Euzebya sp.: one gene and its partner. Each later gene encodes a partner of the first gene's protein in a complex. Links are inferred from orthologs where the notes say so. Each region holds a gene or a part of one and is shown on either strand. Other genes may lie near its edges. The genes, in order: dnaG and dnaB.

What was found.
Region 2: the proteins of dnaG (region 1) and dnaB are in contact, whole or in part, in a crystal structure (PDB 2R6A), measured with the Geobacillus stearothermophilus proteins. The link is inferred for Euzebya sp. from one-to-one orthologs. Residues at the interface, in WP_049624496.1 of Geobacillus stearothermophilus: Lys456, Leu457, Leu458, Pro459, Ala460, Asn463, Ala464, Leu467, Leu535, Leu536, Ile537, Ala538, Gln544, Glu545, Asp548, Tyr549, His552; in WP_033016901.1 of Geobacillus stearothermophilus: Ser13, Glu15, Ala16, Gln18, Glu91, Leu92, Asp94, Ala95, Val96, Pro97, Thr98, Ala99, Ala100, Asn101, Tyr104, Tyr105, Ile108.

What each region holds. Positions count from the first base shown.
Region 1 is NZ_CAXQBR010000032.1:1,614-11,003, reverse strand. The notes cover bases 1-2,942. They hold dnaG (DNA primase), read right to left. Parts: upstream 2,423-2,942; coding sequence 578-2,422; downstream 1-577. Other genes in these bases: ACEQ2X_RS08395 (HD domain-containing protein), read right to left, coding at 2,467-2,942; rpoD (RNA polymerase sigma factor RpoD), read right to left, coding at 1-551. In the rest of the region: more of ACEQ2X_RS08395, read right to left, coding at 2,943-3,483; ACEQ2X_RS08390 (hypothetical protein), read left to right, coding at 3,511-3,852; ACEQ2X_RS08385 (short-chain dehydrogenase/reductase), read right to left, coding at 3,868-4,800; ACEQ2X_RS08380 (glycine--tRNA ligase), read right to left, coding at 4,839-6,176; ACEQ2X_RS08375 (SDR family NAD(P)-dependent oxidoreductase), read right to left, coding at 6,721-7,482; ACEQ2X_RS08370 (amino acid ABC transporter ATP-binding protein), read right to left, coding at 7,615-8,397; ACEQ2X_RS08365 (amino acid ABC transporter permease), read right to left, coding at 8,411-9,390. UniProt on the Escherichia coli protein: RNA polymerase that catalyzes the synthesis of short RNA molecules used as primers for DNA polymerase during DNA replication.
Region 2 is NZ_CAXQBR010000023.1:3,924-19,520, forward strand. Bases 7,322-10,233 are described here. They hold dnaB (replicative DNA helicase), read left to right. Parts: upstream 7,322-8,001; coding sequence 8,002-9,465; downstream 9,466-10,233. Other genes in these bases: rplI (50S ribosomal protein L9), read left to right, coding at 7,322-7,645; ACEQ2X_RS06125 (DUF4349 domain-containing protein), read left to right, coding at 9,539-10,233. Also shown: ACEQ2X_RS06065 (ABC transporter permease), read left to right, coding at 1-608; ACEQ2X_RS06070 (hypothetical protein), read right to left, coding at 629-1,162; ACEQ2X_RS06075 (S8 family serine peptidase), read left to right, coding at 1,524-2,141; ACEQ2X_RS06080 (S8 family serine peptidase), read left to right, coding at 2,129-3,760; ACEQ2X_RS06085 (class I SAM-dependent methyltransferase), read left to right, coding at 3,815-4,606; ACEQ2X_RS06090 (hypothetical protein), read left to right, coding at 4,599-4,994; ACEQ2X_RS06095 (single-stranded DNA-binding protein), read left to right, coding at 5,361-5,825; rpsF (30S ribosomal protein S6), read left to right, coding at 5,981-6,283; ssb (single-stranded DNA-binding protein), read left to right, coding at 6,347-6,796; rpsR (30S ribosomal protein S18), read left to right, coding at 6,830-7,072; more of rplI, read left to right, coding at 7,088-7,321; more of ACEQ2X_RS06125, read left to right, coding at 10,234-10,615; ACEQ2X_RS06130 (hypothetical protein), read left to right, coding at 10,625-10,879; ACEQ2X_RS06135 (serine protease), read right to left, coding at 10,952-11,821; ACEQ2X_RS06140 (EAL domain-containing protein), read left to right, coding at 11,996-13,225; ACEQ2X_RS06145 (DUF3105 domain-containing protein), read right to left, coding at 13,237-13,821; ACEQ2X_RS06150 (serine/threonine-protein kinase), read left to right, coding at 13,892-15,475. UniProt on the Escherichia coli protein: The main replicative DNA helicase, it participates in initiation and elongation during chromosome replication. Travels ahead of the DNA replisome, separating dsDNA into templates for DNA synthesis.

The DNA of each region.
Region 1 (9,390 bases):
TGGATCAGGTCGAGGAGGACCATGCCCCGGCCGACGTACCGCTTGGCGATCGACACGACCAACCGCAGGTTGGCCTCGACCAGGCGCGCCTTGGCCCGCTCGCCCCCGCGCTGCATGCGGAGCAGCTGGCGGCGCGAGGCCGGGTCGAGCCGGTCCCCGATGGCCGCGAGGCGGATGCCGGCGGCGAGCCCCGCCTCGTACCGCTTGGCGAGGTCGACCTCCTCCTCGGCAGTCAGCAGCTCGACCTGGCCGATCTCGCGCAGGTACATGCGGACCGGGTCGCCGGTCGTCGTCGAGACCACCAGCTCGGGTGAGCGCTGCGACGCCGGTTCTCGCCGGGGCCGTGGTGACGGCCGGCGCCGCTCGATCGACTCCTCCTCGAGCAGGTCGTGCAGGGCCCGCACGCCGTCGCGGTCGAGGTCGGCGCCGCTGACGACGTCGTCGATGTCCTCCGGCGTCACGTACCCGCGCCTCCGGCCCAGGTTGAGGAGGTCGGTGACGGCGACGTGGTCGAGCAGCGCCACGTGGACGTCGAGGTCGGTCGTCGTCACCTGCGGGGTGGGGTCGGCGCTCGCGCTCACGGTCGGCCCTCCCGTGCGTGGACGTCACGTCGCTGGTAGGCACGCCAGACCCGCTCGAGCTCGCCGATGTCCCGCATCAGGTGGGCGCGCTCGTCGGGGCCGAGGTGCTCCCCGCCCTCCTGCAGCCGCGCCCTGGCCGCCTCCCACCGCCGCCGGGCATCGCGACCCCGCAGGGCGTCGATCAGCCACGCGACCTGCGCCGGTTGGGTGTCGACGGTCAGCTCCGAGGCGGCCAAGCTGCGGACCCGCGACCGCATGTCGTCGTCCGGCATCGCGTCGAGGATCCCGTCGAGGTCGCCGCCGTGGCGGCTGATCGCGCGGAACAGCACCTGGCTGACCTCGGCGGTGAACACCGACTCGTCGAGCATCTGCCAGTCGTCGGGCAGCGCCTCGGGGACCTGCAGGGCGACCTGCAGGACCTCGCGCTCGAGCTGCAGCTGCGGGTCGCGGGGCGCGGCCGGGGCGGTGCTCTGCCGCCGCGCCGGTGCCGGTCGCTGCGGTGCCGCGCGGGTCAGCGGGTGGGCCCGGTTCAGCTCGTCCTCGATGCGCTGGGCTGGCAGGCCGACGGCGGGCGCGACCACGTTGAAGACGTAGTGGTACCGGAGGGCGGCGTCGTCGATCTTGCCGAGCAGGTCGAAGGTGGACCGGTACGCGCCGGTCTTCGCCTCGGGCGTCGACAGGTCCGCGCTGCGCAGCAGGTGCTCGATCTGGAACTCGACGGCGGTCTTCCGCCCCGCGAGGGCCCGCTCGACGGCCTCGGCCCCGCCGCCGGTCACCAGGTCGGCGGGGTCCTGGCCCTCGGGCAGGACCAGCACCCCGAGGTCGGTGATGCCGGCGGTCTCCGCCCGCTCCCGGGCCCGCTCGGCCGCGTCGAAGCCGGCCGCGTCGGCGTCCAGGGCCAGGGTGACCCGGGCGTCCATGCGCTGGATGAGGGTGAAGTGCTGCTCGGTCAGGGCGGTGCCGCAGGGCGCGACGGCGTTGCCCATCCCGGCGGTGTGGAGCGCGATGACGTCCATGTAGCCCTCGACGACGAGGACCTCGCGGCGCTTGACGACCTCGCGGCGGGCCAGGTGCAGGCCGTAGAGGGTGACCGACTTGTCGTAGACGTCGGTCTTCGGCGAGTTGATGTACTTCGGCGTCGCCCCGTCCATCTTCGTGACCTGCGGGCCGCCGGGGAGGATCCGCCCGCCGAAGGCGACGACGTCCTGCCCCCGCTGGTCGCGGATCGGGAACAGCAGCCGGGCGCGGAACCGGTCGACCGCGCCACGGCGGCCCTTGGTGGCCAGGCCGGCGGCGACCAGGTCCTCCGTCGAGGCGCCCTTCGCCATCAGGTGGTCGCTCAGGTCGCCCCAGGCGTCCGGCGCCCAGCCGAGCCCGAACACCTCCCACGCCCCCGGCGGCACCTGGCGTTCGCGGAGGTAGGCCCGCGCCCCCTCCCCCGCCGGCCCCTTCAGCTGTTCGCGGTACCAGGCGTCGGCCTCGGCGGTCAGCTCGAGCAGGCGGGTCCGCTTGCCGAGCGCCGCGCGCTGGCCGGGCCGCAGCTCCTCGTAGCGGAGCGTGACGCCGAACTGGCGCGCGAGCTTCTCGATGGCCTCGGTGAAGCTGAGCCCCTCGATCTCCTGGACGAACGCGATCGTGTCCCCGCCGACGTTGCAGCCGAAGCAGTGGAAGAACCCGCGGGGTTGGACGGAGAACGACGGGGTCTTCTCGTCGTGGAAGGGGCAGCGCCCCATGAACCCGGCACCGGACCGCTTCAGCGCGGTGTAGGGCTGGACGACCTCAACGATGTCGAGGCGCTCCTTGAGCGTCTGGATGTCCTCGTCGTTGATCCGTCCGGCCAAGTGGTCTCCTCACCGGTGGTGCGGGAGCCGGAGTCTAGGCGCGCTCATGACCGGTGCGGCTGTCGGCTGGGCAGGAACAGGCGCTCGAACAGCCGGCGCGCCTGGACGTCGGAGAGGGACGCGACGAAGTCGATCACCCGGACCACCGCGGGGTCCGGTCCACCGCGGTGCGCGGCCGGCAGCCGGCGGACGTTGTCGACGTAGAAGACCACCAGGCTGGACAGGCAGTGGCTGCCCCGCGCACGCTCCGCCTGCGCCCCGTGGCGTTCGGCGATCCGCTCGGTGACGAAGACGTCGAGGCGTTCGAGTGTCGACCAGGCCACGTGCGACAGCCGCACCTCGGGCGTGTCGGTCGACGCCTTCACCGCGTCGGCGGTCAGGGTCCGGACCCACGCGTCCGGGTCGGCGCCCCAGCCGACCACGATGTCGTCGGGCAGGTCGTCGGGCAGCAGCACCCCTGCGGACAGCGCGTCGGCGAGCTCGCCGGTCAGGTGGGCGATCCGGTCGCTCAACCGGACGACCTCACCCTCCCGGGTCGCCGGGCTGGGGGCGTCGAGGGTGTGGGCGCCGATGCCGTCGCGCACCTCCCAGGTGAGGTTCAACCCGGCCCCGTCGGACTCGAGGACGTCGACGACCCGGACCGACTGGTGGTTGTGGCGGACCGGCTCGTCGGCGACCAGGCTGAGGGCGTCCTCGCCCGCGCGGGCGAACGCGGTCGCGCCGAGGTCGCGGCCGAGCGCGATCGCCTCGGTCAGGTCCTCGTTGAGGCGGAGGGCCCGCGCCATCGTGCGGGCGATCCGGGCCCCGCGGAGGGTGTGGTCGAGCCGCGAGCGGTACCGCTCGCCCCGCGGCGCGAGCAGCGTGTGGGTCTTGTCGGTCAGCCGCTCGAACGCCGCGCAGGCCACGATCCGGTCCACGTCGACCTGGAACGCGGTGCGCAGCGGATCCGGCTCCTCGGGCTGCTCGCGGCCCTTCGACTCGGCGGACAGCGTGGCCCACGCCGAGAGGCTCGCGCGTTCCAGCTCCTCGGTGCGTTCGCGGGACGAACGAGGATCGGGCACGTCCCGCAGACTAGCATCGGCGGTCCTGTGGAACCCGTGAAGCCACGTGAGCTGGTGACCGCCGCGCGCGTCGCCGACGGCCTGATCGTCGTCGTCGGCGTGGCGGGCGTCGTCGCGGGCGCCCAGCTGTTCCGGCGCGGCGACGTGCCCTTCGCGATCGTGGCCTGGATCCTCACGTTCATCGCCGGCGCGGCCCTCCGCCTGGTCGTGTGGATGGCCCGCGGCATCGCCCAGGTGATGGAGCGCGGCGAGCGGATCGAGGACGACCTGGCCCGACTGATCCGCAGCGGGGGGACGGCCGACACCGGCGAGCGCCTCGGCGAGGTGGACGACCCCGACCCGTACCGCCGCTGGGGCGGCTGGCACTAGCCGGATCCGGGGCGGTCAGACCAGGTCGCGGGCCGAGCCGTGCTCGAGGGCGGCGTGGCCGTCCTGGATCGCGACGCCCAGCCGGTCGTCCACCGGTGGGGCGTCGGCTGCGGCGTGCGCCGGGTCGGCCAGGCGCAGCGCCGCCGCGATCTGCTCGCGCCGCTGGCCCATCCCCAGCTCGAGGAGGGGCTGGAGCACCCCGCGGACCGCCATCATCGGGCCGACGAACCAGGGCGCCCAGAACCGGTGGGCGCGCCGGTCGATGCCGCGCTCCAGCGCGTCGACGGCCTGGGCGAGGGGGATGGGGCGCTTGATCAGGCTCGGCTGCACCCCGTTCAGGGCCTTCGTGGCCGGGTGCTCGTACGCCCCGCGGACCAGGTCGGTGTCGACGAAGCCGAAGTAGGCGCACCCGGCGACCGCGCCGGTCGGTCCGAGCTCGATGCGCAGCGCGTCGGTCATCGCCTCCACCCCGGCCTTCGAGGCGGTGTAGGCGCTCATCAGCGGCGCGTGGGCGACGGCGGACAGGCTCGCGACGTTCACCAGGTACCCGCGGGAGGCGACGATGTGGGGCAGCACCGCCCGGTCCGTCCGGTACACCCCGAGCAGGTTCACCTCGATGGTGCGGACCCACTGCTCCACCGGTTGGCTCGCCAGGGCGCCGACGAAGGACAGGCCGGCGTTGGCGATGGCGACGTCGATCCCGCCGAAGCGGTCGACGGTCCGGGCGACCGCGGCGTCGAGCTGGTCGGAGTCGGTCACGTCCGCCTCGGCCCACACAGCCCGGTCGCCCAGCGCGTCGGCGCGGGCGGCGAGCCGTTCGGGCTCGAGGCCGATCAGGGCGACGTTCGCCCCACGCCGGTGCATCCGCTCGGCGATCGCCGCGCCGATGCCCCTCGCCGCCCCGGTGACCAGGACCGTCTTGCCGCTCACGTCGCGCTGGTGGACCATGCGCGGCATGTTACCATCGGTAGCAGCTCGGCGGTGAGTCAGGACCTCGCGGCGGTGAACCGGTCGGTGAGGTAGCGGACCAGGTTCTCGATCGGGATGCGCTCCTGGGCCATCGTGTCCCGGTCGCGGACGGTGACGGCGTCGTCGTCCTCGACGGTCTCGAAGTCGACGGTGACGCAGAACGGCGTGCCGACCTCGTCCTGGCGGCGGTAGCGACGGCCGATCTGCCCGGCCTCGTCGTAGTCCACGTTGACGAAGTGGGGCTTCAGCAGGTCGTTGACCTTCTTCGCCGTCGGGGTCAGCGTGTCCTTCTTGGAGAGGGGCAGGACCGCGACCTTCACCGGCGCGATGTCGGGGTGGAAGCGCAGGACCGTGCGGGTCTCGGTCCCGCCCTTCACGCTCGGCGCCTCCTCCTCGGCGTAGGCGTCGACCAGGAACGCGAGGGCGGTGCGGTCGACGCCGGCCGCGGGCTCGATCACGTTCGGGATGTACCGCTCGTCGGCCGCCTGGTCGTAGTACGAGAGGTCCTTGCCGCTGAACTCCGCGTGCTGGGTCAGGTCGAACGTGCCGCGGTTGGCGATGCCCTCGAGCTCACCCCAGCCCATCGGGAAGCGGTACTCGACGTCGACGGTGCCCTTCGAGTAGTGGCTCAGCTCGTCGGTGGCGTGCGGCCGGATGCGGAGGTTCTCCGGGGTGATCCCGAGGCGCGTGTACCAGTCGTAGCGCTGGCGGATCCAGTAGCGGTGCCACTCCTCGTCCGTCCCGGGCTTGCAGAAGAACTCCATCTCCATCTGCTCGAACTCGCGGACCCGGAAGATGAAGTTGCGCGGGGTGATCTCGTTCCGGAACGACCGACCGATCTGGCCGATGCCGAAGGGCACCTTCTTCCGGCTGGTGAGCTGCACGTGGGCGTAGTCGACGAACATGCCCTGGGCGGTCTCGGGGCGCAGCCAGACCTGAGCCGAGGAGTCCTCGGTCGGCCCGACGAACGTCCGGAACATCAGGTTGAAGGCGCGGGACTCCGTGAACTGCCCGGCCTGGCCGCAGTTCGGGCAGTACGGCTCCCCGGACTTGTTCGTGGGCAGCTGGTCCTCGCGGTGGCGGGTGTTGCAGTTCCGGCAGTCCACCAGGGGGTCGGTGAACCCGGCGACGTGGCCGGACGCCTCCCAGACCCGCGGGTGCATCAGGATCGACGCCTCGATCGGCACGACGTCGTCGCGCAGCTGGAACATGTCCTTCTTCCACTGCGCCCGGACGTTGTCCTTCAGGGCCACGCCGAGCGGGCCGTAGTCCCACGCGCCGCGCAGGCCGCCGTAGATCTCCGAGGACTGGAAGATGATCCCGCGCCGCTTGCACAGCTCGACGATGGTGTCCATCGAGGTGTGGTGGCCCTCGATCGCGTCGTCGGCGTCGGGGGCGACCAGCGGGTACTCGGGGTCGAACGCGGGGGGCAGGTGGGGATCGGCGGTCACGGGGAGGCTCCGGTCGGGGGCTGTCTGGACGCGACCGCGAATGATACGGGCCGCGTCCGCCGTCGCCGTCGGGGGGCGAGCCGCACGCTGTCCGGTACCCGAGCCCGGTCGGCTGCACGCTCTCCGGTGGCCGAGGCCCGGTCGGCTGCACGTTCTCCGGTGGCCGAGCCGGGCCGGCTGCACGTTACCCGGGGCCCTCCCAGACCACGTGCAGTTCCCCTCCGGGCGGCACCGGACCACGTGCAGACGCCCCTACCTCAACCGGGCCACGTGCAGACGCCTTCTCTCTCCCGCTGCAGAGCGTGCCCACATGCCGCCCGCAATCGGCCCGCGCCCAACTGCACGCTGTCCGGTAGCCGGGCCGGGCCGACCGCACGCCGTCCGGGACCCTCCCGACCGACGTGCGGATCACTGCCGTGGCGCACCAGACGACGTGTAGACGCGAACCTCAGCCGAGTCGCAGGGTCAGACCCCCGTCCACCAGCACGTTGGAGCCGATGAGGAACGACGCCTCGTCGCTGGCGAGCCAGGCGATCGCGTTGGCCAGCTCCTCGGGCTGGGCCGCGCGGCCGAGGGGGCTCGGATCGGGCCGGTCGCCCATGGCCGCGAGGATCTGCGGGTCGAGGTGGGACGCGATGTTCGTCGCCACCGCACCCGGGGCCACGGCGTTGATGCGGATGCCCTCCGCGGCGTGGTCGCAGGCGAAGCCCTTGGTGAGGCCCACCACGGCGTGCTTGCTCGCGGTGTACGCGGCGGCCAGCGGCTGGACCTGCACGCCCGCAGCCGACGCGACGTTCACGATCGCGCCGCCGCCGCGCTCGCGCATCGCCGGGATCTGGGTGACCATGCCGAGGAAGACCCCGCGGACGTTGACGGCGATGATGCGGTCGAAGTCGGCCACCGCGATGTCCGCTCCCGGCACGAACCCGCCGAGGATCCCGGCGTTGTTGACGGCGATGTCCAGCCCGCCGTAGGTGTCCTTCGCGGCGGCGACCAGCTCGGCGGCGTCCGACTCGCGGCTGACGTCGGCGTGCACGTAGGTGGCCAGGCCGCCGGCGTCGGTGATCAGCCGGGCCGTCTCCTTCCCCCCGGCGGCCACCACGTCCGAGACGATGACCGCAGCGCCGTCAGCCGCCAGCCGGATGGCCGCGGCCCGGCCGATCCCGGACGCCGCACCGGTGACGATGGCGACCTTCCCATCGAAGTCCATGTCCTGCTCCTCAGCCCTCGCGGGTCGTGGATCGACCCAGGTGCTCGGAGTGTCCGCCCCCTCCCCCGCCGGCGCATGGACCAACGACCCCCCTCGCGCGGGCCGACCCGCCCCCTCCCCTGGGGGCCCGGGCTAGAGGATCTGGCTCAGGAACAGCTTGGTGCGCTCCTCGGTGGGGTTCTCGAAGAAGTGCTGGGGGGTGCCGACCTCGACGATCTCGCCGTCGGCCATGAACACGACCCGGTCGGCGACGGCCCGGGCGAAGCCCATCTCGTGGGTCACCACGATCATGGTCATGCCGGACTGGGCCAGGTCCTGCATCGCGTCGAGGACCTCCTTCACCATCTCCGGGTCGAGCGCCGACGTCGGCTCGTCGAACAGCATCACCTTCGGCTTCATCGCGAGCGCCCGGGCGATCGCGACGCGCTGCTGCTGGCCGCCGGACAGCTGCCCCGGGTACTTCTGGGCCTGCTCGGGGATCTTGACGAGGGTGAGGAGGCGCATGGCCTCCTCCTCCGCCTCCGCCTTCGCCTGCTTGCGGACCTGCCGGGGCCCGAGGGTGATGTTCTCCATCACCGTCATGTGCGGGAACAGGTTGAAGGACTGGAAGACCATGCCGCACTCCCGGCGGATCTCCTGGATGTTGCGGACGTCCTGGGACAGCTCGATCCCGTCGACGACGATCGTGCCCTTCGTGTGCTCCTCCAGGTGGTTGATGCAGCGGATCATCGTCGACTTGCCGGAGCCGGAGGGGCCGATCACGACGACCACCTCCTGCTGGCCCACGACGAGGTTGATGTCCCGGAGGGCCTGGAAGTCGCCGTAGAACTTGTCGACGTCGGACAGCGTGATGATGGCCTCGCCGGTGCCGCCCGGCTCGAGGGCGCCCTTGCGGAGGTCTTCGACGTCGCTCATCGATCGCTCTCTCTCATCGGGTTCCAACTCCAAGCTTGGTCTCGAGTCGTTGCGATGCGCGGGACATGGAGAAGCACATCACCCAGAACATGAAGGCGACGAAGGCGTAGACCTCCGGCGCGAAGCCCTGGTTCTGGAACTGCGGGCTGGCGAGGATCGGGTCGGACACGCCCAGCAGGTCGAACTGGCCGATGATGACCAGCAGGGTCGTGTCCTTCAGCAGGCTGATGAACTGCCCGACCAGGGCGGGGATCGAGTTCCGCAGCGCCTGGGGCAGCACGATGCGGCCGGTGATCGTCAGGGGCCGGAGGCCGACGGCCTGTCCGGCCTCGGTCTGGCCGCTCGGCACCGACTGCAGGCCGCCGCGCACGATCTCGGCGACGTACGCGGCGCTGAAGAGCGTGAACATGATGATCGCGCGGATCACGTCCGGCGGGGAGTCCACGCTGGGCGGCAGGAAGAACCCGATCGCGAACTGGCCCATGAACAGCAGGGTGATCAGCGGGACGCCGCGGATCAGCTCGATGTACAGGACCGAGATCGGCCGCAGCAGCGTGAAGGTCGATCGGCGGACCAGCGCGAGCACGACGCCGAGGGGGAAGCACAGCACGATCGAGATCGCCGCGACGTTGATCGTGAGCAGCAGGCCGCCGAACTCGTCGACGTTCGTCGGGTTGTAGCCGGTCTCGAAGAGGAACGCGAGGATCCCGAGGAGGGACAGGATGAGGCCCTTGCGGGCCATCACCGCGTCCGGCAGCACCCTCGGCAGCTGCTGGCCGACCACGTAGGGGACGATCAGCCCGAGGGTGAGCAACGTCGGGGTGATCGTCTCGGTCATGCCGAGCAGCACGGCGACGGCCAGGACCGGCGGGGCGATGATCCCGACCTTGGTGCGGGTCCGCATCGGGGGCACGGCCACGCCGGGCACCTTCGCGGTCCCGAAGCCGAGAGCCAGGGCGACGGTGTAGATGGCGATCCACAGGATCGGGTAGC
Region 2 (15,597 bases), on another replicon or contig:
GTGCGGTCAGCACCTCGGCGTTCTACGCGCCGGCGGTGGTCGCGCTGATCCTCCAGCACCTCACGATCACGTTCATCGCCCTGTCGGTCAGCCGCGAGCGCATCCAGCGGACCACCGAGCTGATGGCCGTCTCACCCCTCCGCCCGATCGAGCGGGTGCTCGGCAAGGTCGTCGCGTACCTGTTGATCGGCTTGGTCCTGGGTGCGGCCATGCTGCTCGCCGTCGTGACGCTGCTCGGCGCGCCCATCCGCGCCGGCGTCGCGCCGGTGGCGATCGTCCTCGCCCTCGAGCTGGCGGCGAGCATCGGCATCGGGTTCCTGCTGGCCGGGATCGCCCGCAGCACGACCCAGGTGGTCCAGGGCGCGATGCTGCTCCTCCTCCTGAGCGTCTTCTTCGGCAACCTGCTGCTCAGCCCGCAGCGGCTGCTCGACTGGGCGCAGCCGATCGGCTGGGCGCTGCCGATGACCCACGCGATCAACCTGCTGCGCGACTCGATGCTGCGCGGCAACGACCTCGCGACCACGCCGCTGGCCGTCCTCGGCGCCGTCGCGGCGGGGACGATCGCAGTGGGTGCGTGGATGTCGACCCGCGGGGACCGGGCCACCTAGCCCTGGAGCGCCGCGGACGGTCAGCGGGGGACCCACACCGCCCGCACGGAGGGGTGGGGGACCACGACGTCGCCGTGGCGCGAGGCGATCAGCAGGTGGTCCTCGGCGGCCGCGGCGATCACCCCGCGCACCTGCTCGCCGTCGTCCAGGGCGACCACGACGACGACGCCCGCCGTCTCGTGCTCGGTCATCCGCGCCCGGAACGTCTTCGCCCCACGCCGCGGCGACTGCCCGCCGGCGCGGACGCGGTCGACGACCCGGAGCCGGGTGAGGCCCGCGAGGGGGAGGTCGACGTCGCCCCGCGCGGCCCGCAGGGTCATGTGGTCGCGGCCGGCGTGGACCGCCGTGCCGGTCATGACCTCGCGCCCCGCGACGACCTCGACCACGTCGCCCCGGACGACCAGCTCGGCGGCGACGTCGGCGAGGGTCCGGGCGCGCCGCTCCGCCTGCAGCGCCATGGCCTCGTAGGCAGCCTGCTCGGCCCGGACCTCGGCGTCCATCCGCGCCGCGAGCCGCTCCAGGTGCTCCGCGCCGGCGGGATCCTCGGTGACCACCGGCCCAGCCAAGCACATCCGCCCCGCGAGCCACACCCTCCGCAGCCCGGTCGTCGCAGGCGGTAGGGTGCCGGTCCGCGGCGGCTGCCGCGGGGCGGGGGGGACCTCGTCGTCGTCACGATCGAGGAGCAACGGATGAGCCAGGCCCGTCCCCGCGCGGTGGTCGTCGCCGTCGCGTGCGCCATCGCCCTGTCGAGCGCCGCGCTGAGCGCCACGACCCCCGCCACCGCGGCAGGTCCCGACACCGCCGACGCGGTCGGGGCGCACGCGCGCGCCCTCGCGGCGTGGCGGGCGGACGGCCCGGCCGGCGCGTTCGCGTCCGGTCCCCCCCACCGGACCCGGGTGGGCGGACGGCGCCGACGTGGTCGAGGGCTCGCTGCTCGTCACCACGACCGGTGCACCCGCAGCGTTCGCGGACGTCGATCCCTCCGCCCGCGCGGTGGCCGATGGGGTCATCGCGGTGGACGTGGCGCCCGGCGACCTGGCCGCCACCGTCGCCCGCCTGGCCGCCGACCCCTCCGTCGTCGCCGTCGAGCCCAACCGCGTGCGGCAGTTCCACGCCGTCCCCGACGATCCGGCGTACGGCCAGCAGTGGGCCCACCAGCTCACGGGCATCGAGGAGGCGTGGGACGTCACCACCGGATCGGGAGACGTGCTGATCGCGATCGCCGACTCCGGCGTGGTGGCCGACCACCCCGAGCTCGACCGGGTGGTCGAGCAGGTCGACGCCTCCTCCGGGCAGATCGAGCCCGGCGCGTCCGACAACGACCCCTGCCAGGTCGGCCACGGCACCTGGGTCGCCGGGGTCCTGGGCGCGACCGGACAGAACGCGCGCGGCGTGGCCGGCGTCGATTGGGGTGCTGACATCCTCGACATCAACACCGCCGACCCGGAGATCAGCTGTGCGGGCCGACGGACCTCGGCACCATCGCCGCGATCGCGCACGCCACCGAGCGCGGCGCCGACGTGGTCAACCTGAGCCTCGGCGGACCGGCCGCGAGCTGCCCGACCGCCTTGCAGGCCGTCATCGACGCGGCGATCGAGGCGGGCACCGCGGTGGTGTCCTCCGCCGGCAACGCCGGTGACGCCACCCCGAACATCCCCGCGAGCTGCAACGGCGTGATCTCGGTCGGCGCGGTCGGGCCGGACGCGTCGGTGGCGCGGTACTCGACGACCAACGACTACGTCGACGTGGTCGCCCCGGGCGGCGCGGCGGCGGAGGGCCTGACGGCCGCCACCGAGGTCCTCACCACCAGCTGGTGGCTGTCCGGTGCGCGGACCGAGCCGCTGATGCCGGTCACCGGCACGTCCTTCGCCACCCCCTACGTGGCCGGGCTCCTCGGCCTGGTGCGGGCCGTGGCACCGGAGCTGACCCCGGCCCAGCTCGAGTCCCTGCTCGAGTCGACCGCCACCGATCTCGGCCCTGCCGGCCGGGACGACGACAGCGGCTGGGGCCTCGCGACCGGTGCGGCGGTCATCGCCGCAGCCGCCGGTGAGCCGGTGGCCGACCCCGCCCCCGACCCCGACTTCCCCGTCGGCGATGCCGGTCCGCTCCGCCCCGGCGGCGACGTCCCGGTGGTGCGGGTGTCCGCCGGCGAGGTGCCGACCGAGCCCATCACGCAGGCCGTCGCCGTGTCCGCGACGCTGTTCGCCGACGCGGGCGCCACCGAGGAGGCACGGGTCCCCGCCGCCTGGGCGGTCGTGGCCCGCAGCGACGACTACGCCGACGCGTTGGCCGGATCGACGCTGACGCTCGGCGCCGCGCCGCTGCTGTTCACCCCCTCCGACGGCCGGCTGGCCGGGCCCACCGCGACGGAGCTGCAGCGGGTCCTGGCGGCTGGATCGCCCGTCTACCTGCTGGGCGGTCCCGCCGCGGTGCCCGCGGCGGTCGAGGACGACATCCGCGCCCTGGGGCTGACGCCGGTCCGCCTGGCCGGTCCGGTCCGGGAAGCCACCGCCGTCGCGATCGCCGACGAGGTCGACCGCGTGCTGGTCGAGCTCGGGATCGGCCCTGCCCCCATGGCGCTGCTGGTCAACCGGGACGACTGGCCCGACGCCGTCGCCGCCGGCCTGCTCGGTGCCCAGTTCGGCTACCCGATCCTGCTCACCCCGCCCGACGAGGTCGCGGCGGTCACCGCCGAGGCCCTCGCGGCCCGCGACCTCAACCAGCTCCTCGTCGTCGGCGGCACCGTCCGGGTCAGCGACGCGGCGATGAACTCGGCCGCGGACCTGAGCGGCGTCACGACCGCGGTCCGCCTGGCCGGGGAGGAGCGCAACGGCACCGTCGTCGCGGTGTCCGCAGCGGTGGAGGAGCTGCTCAGCGAGACCGCGCTGGGCCGTCCGCAGACCGCCCTGGCGGTGAACGTCCGCCGGGCCGACGCCTACGCCCACGTGCTCAGCGCCACCGTGCCCGCCGGCGCGGCGACCGGCGTGTTCATCCCCGTCGAGGGGGATGCCGGCGACGTCGTCAGCGACCAGGCCGTGGGCTACGCCCGAGGGCTCGGGCTCCCGCTCGCGATCATGGGCGGGACCGACGTGATCGTCCCGGACACCGCGACCGCGCTCGAGGCGCTGGTGGAGACCCCAGCCGCCGGGTGAGGTGGCCGGCGCGAGTGGCGCGGGCACCTCGGCGGCGGCCATGATCGGTTGCAGATGACCGCCGCCGAGCAGTGGACCGCCGAGCTGCGGGCCTGGGAGATCCCGACCGAGATCCTCTCCGCAGCCCCCCGCGACCCGTACGCCTTCTGCCCCTCCCAGATCCGTCGTCCCGCCGTCGACCCGCGGGGCACCCCGACCGGCCGGGTGGTCGCCGAGCGGCTCGCGGCCGGGGAGCGGCTCCTCGACGTCGGCGTCGGGGCGGGGCGGATCGCAGGCGCCTTCGCCGGTGACCACGACGTGCTCGGCGTCGAGCCCCGCGAGGGCCTGGCGGCCACCGCGCGCGAGGTCGGGATCACGGTCATCCCCGGCCGCTGGCCCGACGTCGCCGACTCCGCCGGCCGCGCGCCGGTCGTGCTGTCGAGCCACGTGCTGTACGACGTCCAGGACCCGGGTCCGTTCCTGGCCGCCCTGCACCGCGCCGCGGCGCGCCGGGTGGTGATCGAGGTCACCGCCGTCCACCCGTGGGTGCGCGTGGGGCCGCTCTACCGGCTGGTGCACGGCATCGACCGGCCGACAGGGCCGAGCGCCGAGCTGCTCGCCGACGTCGTCGCGGACGTCGTCGGGACGCGCCCCCGGACCGAGGCGTGGCAGCGCCCGGGCGGGATCGCCGATGACGTGGAGGAGGTCCTCGACCACACCCGCCGGATGGTGTGCATCGACGCGTCGCACCCGCAGGCGGCCGCGCTCGACGAGGCAGTCCGTGCGGACCTGGCGGACCTGCCGGGCGGCGGGGTGCAGATGCCGCCGGTCGACCAGGTCACGCTGTGGTGGGACGTCGATGCCTGACCTCGACCGGGCCGCGCTGCGCGAGGCGCTGCGCGCCCGCCACCCGTGGGTGGATCACACCGAGTGGGGTCCGCGGGCGGTGACGGCGGGTGAGTGCGACCTCTGCGGGGAGGAGGCCAGGCTGGTCCAGCCGTGCGGTCCCCCTCCCGCGGAGCTGCGGGGTGCCACGCCGGACTGGGCGCTCGGACGGCGGTGCGCCGCCGCGCTCGGGGTTGAGGGGTGGTGCGACGGGCACGTCGACGAGGCCACCGCCGCGCTGGGCTGGCTCGAGGGCCTTCCCGCGGACGCCGACGTGCTGGCCCGGCTGTGGTGGGTGGCCACCGGCGAGGTCCGACCCGACCCGCGCAGCGGCCGTCACGCGGCCGCACTGCTCGCAGAGCTCGGCTGAGGGGGCGGGGCGTGGGCGCGGTGCCTGGGCGTGGCGCCTGGGCGTGGCGCCTGGGCGCGGTGCTCAGATCTGAGCGGGTCCTCCGCCCACGGACCGGATCCCCAGATCTGGGCGCAAGGTCGCGCGAGCGTGACCGCAGATCTGGGAGTTGGCTCTGCCCACGAGCACAGGTCTCAGATCTGAGACCAGGCTCGCGCCCTGAGACCAGTCGCGCCGTCCGGCTGGGGCTCAGCCCGGCGCTGCTCACGACCACCGCACGGCGATCACGTTGTCCACAGGTGTGGCGGATTCCTCCGCGCGGACGTCGGCGGACCGGGTTCCCTGGAGCCGGCACGCCCATCCCGAACGACCCGGAGGTCGACCCCGATGTCAAGCCACAACCAGATCACCATCGCCGGCAACCTGACCGCCGACCCGGACCTGCGCACTACCAGCGGGGAGGTGCCCCGCTCACGGCTGCGCGTCGCCGTCAACCGGCGCGTGAAGGTCGCGGGCACCCAGGACGAGTGGGAGGACCGCCTCGACGGGTTCTTCACCGTCGTGTGCTGGCGGGACATGGCCGTCCACGTCCGTGCGTGCCTCCGCAAGGGGGACCGCGTCGTGGTCACCGGCCACCTGACCGGCCGGGAGTACGAGGTGACGACCGACGGGGGCACCGAGACCCGCCACGCGACGGAGATCGTCGCAGAGGAGGTCGGCGGCTCGTTCCGCTGGTACCCGTGGACGCGGATGGAGCCGCGCCCGCTGCTGGTCGACGCCGGCGACGCCTCGGTGCCCGCTCCGGATGACGACGACGCGCCGGCCGAGCGCGTTGTCGCACCCGCTGCCTAGGATCGGCCACGCGTCGGAGGGCGACCACGTGTACGGGTTCCCCTCCGGACGGTCGTGGGCCGCGGACGGGCCGACGGGTACGCTGGTCCGTCCGTCCTGCCCTCCACGGGTGCAACCGCACGAGCGTGAGGGCCGCCAAGACCGAAGGATGGTCAATGCGAACGTACGAACTGATGATGATCTCGCGCGGCGATCTCGACGACGTCGCCGTCGACACGAACATCCGCCGCTTCACCGGCCTGATCGGTGAGCAGGGCGGCAACGTGATCAACGTGGACCACTGGGGCAAGCGCCAGTTCGCCTACGAGATCAACCACATGAACGAGGGCTTCTACACGGTCATCGACCTGGAGATCTCCTCCGAGGGCTTGACCGAGCTCGATCGCCAGTTGGGCATCACCGACGAGGTCGTGCGCCACAAGTTCGTCCGCCCGCCGATCCGCACCAAGCGGGTCTGACCCTCCGACGCGACGAGCGTCCGCACGCAGCGGACGCGCTCGACACACGAGAGGAGCACAGACGTGGCGAACGACAACGTCATCACCGTCATCGGCAACCTGGCGGCGGAGCCCGAGCTGCGCTACACCCAGTCGGGTGTGGCCGTGACCAACGTCCGGGTCGCGGTGAACCGCCGGGTCCGGAACCCCCAGACCAACGACTGGGAGGACCGCCTCGACGGCTTCTTCAACGCCAACATCTGGCGTGAGCAGGCCGAGAACGTGGCCGAGTCCCTCCACAAGGGCGATCGGGTCCTGATCCAGGGCTACCTGCGCTCGCGGTCCTACACCGACCGGGACGGCCAGGAGAAGTGGGTCACCGAGATCGAGGCCGACGAGATCTGCCCCAGCCTCAAGTGGGCGCGGGTCAGCATCGAGAAGGTCAGCGGTGGCGGCTGGGGTCGACGACCCTCACCGGGCGGCAGCGCCCCGGCTCCGAGCGAGCCCCCCACCCCCGACGACGTCCCCTTCTGACCAGCTCTCGAGAGACCACGAGGTACCAAAGACATGGCACGTCCCCAGCCCCAGCGCCAGCAGCGCCCCGGCAAGCGGAAGGAGGACTTCTTCCGCAAGAACAAGATCGAGTACATCGACTACAAGGACGTGGAGCTCCTCCAGCGCTTCATCTCCGAACGCGGGAAGATCCGGTCCGCCCGGGTCACCGGCGTGAACCCGCAGCAGCAGCGCCTCCTCGCGCAGGCGATCAAGAACGCCCGCGAGATGGCCCTGCTGCCGTACACCAGCCGCTAGAGAGGACCATCACCCATGAAGGTCATCCTGAAGGGATACGTCGACAACCTCGGTGACGCCGGGGACATCGTCGAGGTCGCCAACGGCTACGCCAACAACTTCCTGATCCCCCAGAACCTGGCGATGCGCGCCACCAAGGGCGCCGTCGCGGACTCCGAGGCGCTGATGCGCTCCCGCCAGAAGCGGGAGGCCGTCGAGATCGCCCAGGCCGAGGAGCAGGCGAAGGGGCTGTCCGGCCGCGTGCTGGTCATCCAGGCCACCGCCGGCGAGGACGGCACCTTGTACGGGTCGGTCGGCAAGCGCGACGTCGCCGACGCGCTGGCCAGCGCGACCGGCGTCACCGTCGACTCGAAGAAGATCGACCTGGACCGGCCGATCAAGGCCGTCGGCCAGCACGAGGTCGGGGTGCGCCTGCACCGCGAGGTCGTGGCCACCGTCACCGTCGACGTGGTCGCCGACGAGGTCATCGAGTCCGGCTCGGAGGTCCTCGAGGAGGCCCTCGCCGAGGACGCGGTCGACGAGGCCGACGTCCCCGCGACCGACCCGGCGGACACCGAGGACGACGAGGTCTGAGCGACCCTCCCCACACCGTCGAGACGACCCCCGCCGCCCACCCGGGCTGCGGGGGTCGTCCGCGTCCGGGGGCGTGCGCCGACACGTCCTGATCCACCCTCGCAGCGACGTCGCTCGCAGTGATGAGACGATCTGTCCGCGGGGTTCGGCCGGTCTGTGGATGAGGTGTGGATGACCCGTCGGGACCTGTTGAGCACCCGTGTGATCCCTGGGGACAACCCACGCCCGTCTGTGGGTGGCCGCAGAGGGGGTGGCGAGGTGTTCCGATCTCCGGCAGCTGCGTGACGACGTCACACCCCCCTGGCACAGTCCGTCGCTGGCCCCCACGCTGCCCGCCCCAAGGAGACGTCGCGCCCATGTCCTCGCCACCCGACTACGACGCCGGCCCCCCTCCGTCGGGGGTCGGTCCGGGTGCCGGGGCGACGCGGGGCTTCGACCGGACCCCGCCGTACTCGCTGGAGGCGGAGGTCAGCGTCCTCGGCAGCATGCTGCTCAGCGCCGACGCGATCGCCGAGGTGTCCGAGCTGGTCCGGCCCGAGGACTTCTACCGGGGCGCGCACCGCACGATGTTCGAGGCGATGCGGGACCTCTACGACAAGGGAGAGCCGGTCGACTCGGTCACGCTGGCCGACGAGCTGCAGCACCGCGGCAAGCTCGAGGACGTCGGCGGGGCGCTCGCGATCACCGACATCTCCGCGCAGGTCCCGACGCCCGCGAACGCCGTCTACTACGCCCGCATCGTCAACGACCGGGCCCTCAAGCGGCGCCTGATCGAGGCCGGCAGCACGATGACGCGGCTGGGCTTCGACCTCGAGAAGACCGGTGTCGACGCCGTCGACGAGGCGGAGGCGCTCGTCTTCGAGCTGGCCAACAACCAGCGCGGCGGGGAGTTCGTCCCCATGCGGGACCTGCTGCTCGAGGCGTTCGACCTGATCGAGAAGCTGCACGACTCCGACTCCACGATCACCGGGCTCGAGACGGGCTTCACCGACTTCGACGAGCTGACCAGCGGCCTGCAGCCGGGCCAGCTGGTGATCCTCGCGGCGCGTCCGGCGATGGGGAAGTCGACGCTGGTCACGAACATCATCAGCCACGTGACCGCGTCGCAGCGAAAGCCCGCGGTGATCTTCAGCCTCGAGATGAGCCAGATGGAGATCGTCAACCGCATGTTGAGCGCCGAGGCGCGCATCGACTCCGACCGGATGCGGACCGGCAAGCTCAAGGCCGACGACTGGCCGAAGCTGAGCAAGGCGATGGGGAAGCTGGCCGAGGCGCCGCTGTTCATCGACGACACCCCTGGCGTGTCGATGATGGAGATCCGCTCGAAGTGCCGCCGCATCCACCAGCGCCACGGCCTCAGCCTGGTCGTCGTCGACTACCTCCAGCTGATGGAGTCCCACAAGTCGAAGTCCGACGGCCGCGTGCAGGAGGTCGCTGAGTTCTCCCGTGGCTTGAAGGTCCTCGCGAAGGAGCTCGGCTGCCCGGTCATCGCCCTGTCGCAGCTGTCCCGCAAGCCCGAGGACCGCACCGACCGGCGACCGATGCTGAGCGACCTGCGCGAGTCCGGCGCGATCGAGCAGGACGCCGACATCGTCGGGTTCATCTACCGCGACGAGGTCTACAACCCCGAGACCGAGGCGAAGGGTGAGGCCGAGCTGATCATCGCCAAGCACCGCTCGGGCCGCCTCGACAACATCCGGCTGTCCTTCCTCGGCCACCACTCCCGCTTCGCGAACCTGGCCCGCACGCCCGGTCCGCGCGGCGCACCGGCCCCCGGTGCGGTGGGTGCCCCGCCAGGTCCACCGCCGGGCGCTCTCTGAGCGGGGTGCAACCCTCGAGTCCCCGACGGCGTCGGACCGCGCACATCCGCACCGACGCCCGAAGGGATCCGACATGACCGCGCACCCCCGCCCCGCCCCACCCGCCCGGCGGCTGCTCGTCGTGGCCCTGCTGCTGGCGCTCGCCGTGGCCGCCTGCAGCGCGAGCGACTCCGGCGATGACAGCGCCGCGACCGACGAGGTCGAGGCGGCCGCCACCGCGGTCGAGCAGGCAGCCGACGGCGACGACGCCGCCGAGGACCGCGAGGTGGGGCTCGCCGCCGGCGAGGCAGCCGACGGCCAGGATGCCCCGGCGCCCACCGCAGAGGGTGACGACGGGGCCGACGCGGCGCCCGTCCTGCCGCCGGACACGGCCACGACCGGCGAGAGGATCATCAAGGAGGGGACGGTCACCGTCGAGGTCGAGCCCGGCGACTTCGACAGCGCCTTCGGCCAGATCGTCGCCCGCGCCCAGGCCCTCGGCGGCCACGTGTCCGGGACGTCGTCCTCCACCGAAGAGGGGCCGGACGACGAGACCCTCACCCGCGGCCAGGTCACGATCCGCATCCCAGTCCGGAACTTCGAGGACCTCCTCACCTCCCTCGGCGACGCCGGCACCGTCGTCGACCGGAACATCACCAGCCAGGACGTCACCGCGGAGTACACCGACCTCGAGTCGCGCCGCCGCAACCTGCAGGCCCAGGAGCGCTTCTACCTCGGGCTGCTCGAGGAGGCCGCCGGCGTCACCGACGCGATCGCCGTGCAGCAGCAGCTCGACGACATCCAGGCCCAGATCGAGCAGATCACCGGCCGCCTCAACCTGCTGGGGGACCGGAGCGCCTTCTCGACCCTGACCGTCCAGATCCACGAGCGCGGTGCGGAGCCCACCGACGTCGAGCCGATCGAGGAGCCCGGCGGGTTGACGCCCTACATCGAGGACGCGGTCGACACCTTCATCACCACCGTCGGCGCGCTCATCATCGCCGCCACGTTCATCGCCCCGTTCCTGGTGATCGGTCTGGTCGCCTTCGGGATCTGGCGGGCGGTCGTCCGGTCGCGCCGGACCGTGCCCACCCCTCCCCCCGCCCAGCCCGCACCGCGCGAGCCCGTCGGGGTCGGCGTGGGGACGGCCGGTCCCGACGAGGACGGTTAGCGTGGGGGCATGACCCCGGAGACCTGGGCCGACGTGGCCAACTGGGTGCTGCTCGCCGTCGGTGCCGCCATGGCGTTCGGCACCGGCCTGGCGCTCCTCGCCTACCGACGTGACGGGGTGTTCCCCGGCCAGCCGGTCGACGAGGACGGCACCCCGGAGAAGGCCCCGGCCATCCGGTCGGCGTACGTGAAGGTGGTGCTCGGCCTGGCCCTCGGGGTCTGGGGGCTGGCGGGGCTGACGACCGGCAGCGTCATCGGGATCTGATCGGCCCCGCACGTGCGACGTCCCGACCCAGGTCGTGGGTCGGGACGTCGTCGGTCGGCTGGCGGAGGGCTGCTAGCCGAGTCCGGGGAGGGCTGGCAGGCCACCGCCGACGATCAGCGGGGTGAACGGCTCGGTCCCGAGGGCGAGGTCGACCTGCGGGCCACCGTGGGCCTCCATGTAGCTGACCGAGCGGCTCAGGTCGCTCGCGTTGTTCGAGGCGGGGAGGGGCGCGATGGCCAGGGTGGACAGCACGCCGACGGCGTTCCCCTCGTCGTCGAGGAAGCCGGACCCGGAGTCACCGGGGATGCCGGGGCTGACCGCGTAGTGGGTGTGGGTCCAGCCGCCGCCGGAGGTGCCGAGGGACACCGCCAGCTTGGGGCTCAGGGTCTCGATGCCGAGGCGCAGGCTCGAGTTGCCGAAGGAGTGCATCAGCTCGCCGGCGGCGGTGCCGTCGGTGTTGAGGCCGACCGGACCACCGATGACGGGGAGGGAGGGGTTGACCAGGTCGTGGTCGTCCGGGTGGACGCGGACGAGCGCGAAGTCGTTGTACGCGCAGGCGTCCGGATCGGTCTCGCCCGCCTGCTGCATGGCGAGCCAGGAGTTGTAGGCCAACGTGCCGGGCCGCGACGCGCCGTCGATCTCCACGGGCGTCCCGAGGGGGAGGGACCCGGCCAGGCAGCCGTCGGTCTCGGTCTGCCCGCCGGTGCCAGAGCAGTGGGCGGCCTGGCCGATGTAGACCTCACCGCCGCCGGTGAACACGAAGTTGGCGGTGCACTGCGCACCCTCGGTGTAGGTCTGGGTGCCGGGGTGGATGGTGGCCGAGTCGGCCGGCGCCCACGCGGGCTGGGCGTCGGCGGGTGGGGCGGTCAGCGCCAGGGCGGCGGCCAGGCACAGGACGAGCAGTGCCACGAGCGGCACGGGGCGGCGGAGGGTTGGGGACATCGACGGCTCCTCGGGGTCGGTGGCGAACACGGTGTCCACCGGTGCAGTTCGCCCCTGCGAGGCCTCGCTCCTGCACGACGCGACCCGTTCTTCCAGTGTTGGCCTGGCCATCCGGACATGTCGCCGCAGCGTGGCCGCTCAGCCAGGCCCTGCACGTGCCGATCGAGAGGTGCCATGCCCGGACCCCGCCCGACCCGCGCACCACGGGTGCGCGATCCCGGCACCTCCGACGCCGTCACGACCGGCGACACCGGGGTGGCGTGGACCGTCATCCTCGGGGTGGTCGCGGTCGCCTGGGTGGGCACGTACGCGGCCGGGGGATCGAAGACCGCCGTCCCGCACCTGTTCTACGTCCCCGTGATCCTGGCCGCGTTCCGGTTCCGCGCGCGTGGCGCGCTCGCCGTCGCCCTGCTCGCCGGTCTCCTCGCCGGTCCGCTCACGCCGCTGGAGGCTGCGACCGGCGCTGGGCAGGCCGCCGCGAACTGGGTGACCCGCCTGGTGGGCTTCGTGCTGATCGGCCAGCTGACCGCCTACCTGTCCGGCCACTCCCTCGCCTCGGTCCGCCACCAGCGCACCTCGCGGCGGTTCTGCGCCGAGATGGCCGCCGCGGTGGAGGGGGGGCAGCTGCGGCTCGTGTACCAGCCGGTCGTCGACCTGCGGAGCGGCCACCTCGCCGGCGTCGAGGCGCTGGTCCGCTGGGAGCACCCGGCCCGCGGCACCGTGCCGCCGGCGGAGTTCATCGCCGCGGCCGAGGCCTACGGCTGCATCCAGGTGATCACCCGGTGGGTGCTGGCCGAGGCGTGCGACCAGCTTGCGGGCTGGCGGTCGGCGGGCCAGGCCGACGACGACTTCGTGCTGGCCGTGAACGTGTCGGCGCTCGACCTGGGCGACCCAGGGGTGGTCGACCACCTGCGCGTGCTGCTGGCGCGGACGGGCGTGCCGGCCAGGTCGGTCCACCTGGAGATCACCGAGACGGCGCTCGTCGCCGACATCGACGCGGTGGCCGACCACCTCGCGACGCTCCGCGAGATGGGCGTCCGCCTCGCGATCGACGACTTCGGCACCGGTGAGTCCTCCCTCGGCCACCTGCACCGCTTCCGGGTCGACCTGTTGAAGATCGACCGGGTGTTCGTCGAGCGGTTCGGCGACGATGACCGCGCTGACGTGATCGCCCGGGGGGTCGTCGGCATCGCCCGGGCCCTGGCCCTCGCCACGGTGGCCGAGGGCATCGAGACCAGCGGGCAGGCCCGACAGGTCCGCAGCTTCGGCTGCGACCTGGGCCAGGGGTTCCTGTTCGGCCGCCCGGTCCCCGCGGCGGACCTCACCGCGATCCTCGCCGATCCCGTCCCGTTCACCGTCGCCACGCGGGCGCTCCTCGATCCCACGAGCGCACCCTCCAGCTGAGCGCGGGCGGGTCAGTCGGCCCCGGGACTGACCCGCGGTCGCGGTGTGCGGTCGGTGCCGGGCACGAACGGGTCCTCCACGGCGTAGGCGGCGACGAACGCGTCGATGGAGTCGAGGTCGACCCCGTGGCAGCGCTGCACCACGCCCCAGCCGGCGAGCGCGACCTGCCCGTCGTCGAGCCGGTCGTACGGCGTCGTCGCGGCTTGTCCGGGGTGCGCGGTCTGGACGTGCTCGACCAGGGTCGCCACGTCGTCGTCGGTGAGCCCGCGGTAGGTGACCACGACCGCCCCGGCCTCGAGGACGCTGACCTGCTGCGGCTCGCTGAGCGGGTTCGACGGCGGGTAGGCGGTGATGTCGAGGGCGCCCGAGGCATGCCACCCCGACGACGGTGGCACCGAGGAGTAGGGGACCGGCGGCTCGGCGTCGCCGATCAGGTGGCTGCCGAACTGCACCGGGGGGAGCTCGGGTGCGTCGCAGCGCGCGGTGGCGTTCGGCGCGCTCGTCGCCCCGGACGACCCGCACGCGCCCAGTAGGACGGCGAGGAGGACGGCCAGCAGGACCGGTCGTCGCCGCTGACCGTCGTGAGGCAGTCGCATCGACCCGAGGCTAACGACCCGGCCAGGTGGACGGATCGAGAGGTGACGGGACGGGGGAGACTCCCGCCTGATGCCCGCACCGTCGATCCCCGGACTGAGGGACCTCCAGCGGATCGGCGTCGGCGGCTTCGCCGAGGTCTTCCGCGCCGTCGAGGACCCCTTCGACCGCGTGGTGGCGGTGAAGGTGCTCACCACGCTGCACGGGGACGCCGATGCCGTGCGGGCCTTCGAGCGGGAGTGCCGTGCGCTGGGGCAGGTCGACGGGCACCCGAACATCGTGACCGTCCACTCCGCGGGGACCACCGACGACGGGCGGCCGTACCTGGTGATGAGCCACGAGTCCGGCGGCACCCTCCAGGATCGGCTGGACGCGGGCGAGCGACCGGACCCCGTCGCCCTGCTGCGCCTCGGTGCCGACCTGGCCGACGCGCTGGCCACGGCGCACCGGTCGGGCGTCCTGCACCGGGACGTCAAGCCGGCCAACGTGCTGGTGTCGTCGACCGGCGTGCCGAAGCTGTCGGACTTCGGCATCGCGCGGCTGGTCGACGAGACCGCGACGGGCGGCAAGGTCACCGCCAGCCTGCTGCACGCCCCGCCCGAGCAGATCGACGGCAAGCCCGCGACCCCGGCGGGGGACGCCTACAGCCTGGGCTCGACCCTGGCGACGCTGGCGCTCGGGCACCCGCCGTACCTGCCGGGTGCCGAGGACAACGTGATGGCGCTGCTGTCCCGGATCGCCCTGCAGCCGCCCCCGGACCTGCGCGCCGCCGGGCATCCGCCCGAGGTCGCCGAGGTCGTCGCCGCGCTGATGCAGAAGGACCCCGCCGCGCGCCCGCAGGATCTGGCCCTCGTCGCCGCGCACCTGCGGCAGGTGGCCGACCGCCTCGCGGGCGGCGGAGCCGCACCGGCCGTCGGCCCCTCCGGGGGTCCCGCCGTCGCGACGCGGATCGGCCGGGGACGACGGGTGGCGTGGGCGGCGCTCGGCCTCGCCGTGCTCGTCCTCGGAGCGGTCGGCGCGGTCCTGGCGCTGGGGGACGAGGGCGGCGCGGTGCCCCCGCTCGAGGAGGTGGCGGCCGCCGAGCTCCCGGAGTCGGTGGACCTGTCCGATCCCGACGTGCTGGCCGGTGCCCTGTTCGACGTCGGCGACCTGCCGGACGACGGCGGCTGGATCGAGACGGAGGACACCGGCTTCGCACGCCCGGACTCCCTCGGGCACCCCGCCGCCCTGTTCGACGTGTGCCAGCGCGAGCTGGACCCGGCGCTGTTCGGCGCGGCCGCCCAGCGGTTCCACTTCGACGAGAGCGGGTCGGGGAACGCCATCGGCGCGTCGGCCGTCGAGGTCGTCGGGGACGGTGAGGCGCTAGAGCGCCAGGTCGTCGACGCCTACCGGGCGTGCACGACCTACGAGAACTCCCTCCGGGACGGCGGGTCGGAGCGCACCGAGGTCGTGTCGGTCGAGGAGGTACCGGTCGGCCCGTACACCGGGTTGCGGACGCGCATCCGGTTCCCGAGCGACGGGCAGGTCCTGTCGGAGACCCGCGTCCTGGTCGACGGGGTGTGGCTGACCCTCCAGGTCGACGACGACCGGATCGACGACGCCGATCGCGACCACCTGCTCGCGGTGATGCTGACGAACCTGGCCGGCCTGTCCTGACCCGCTCAGCCTTCCCCCACACAGCCGGCGAGGCGGACGCCGGCCATCTGAGGGCACGGCCTCGTGGCGGACCGCGGGGTGAACCAGCCGTGGCAGCGTCGGGTCGCACCCAGCGGGTCGCT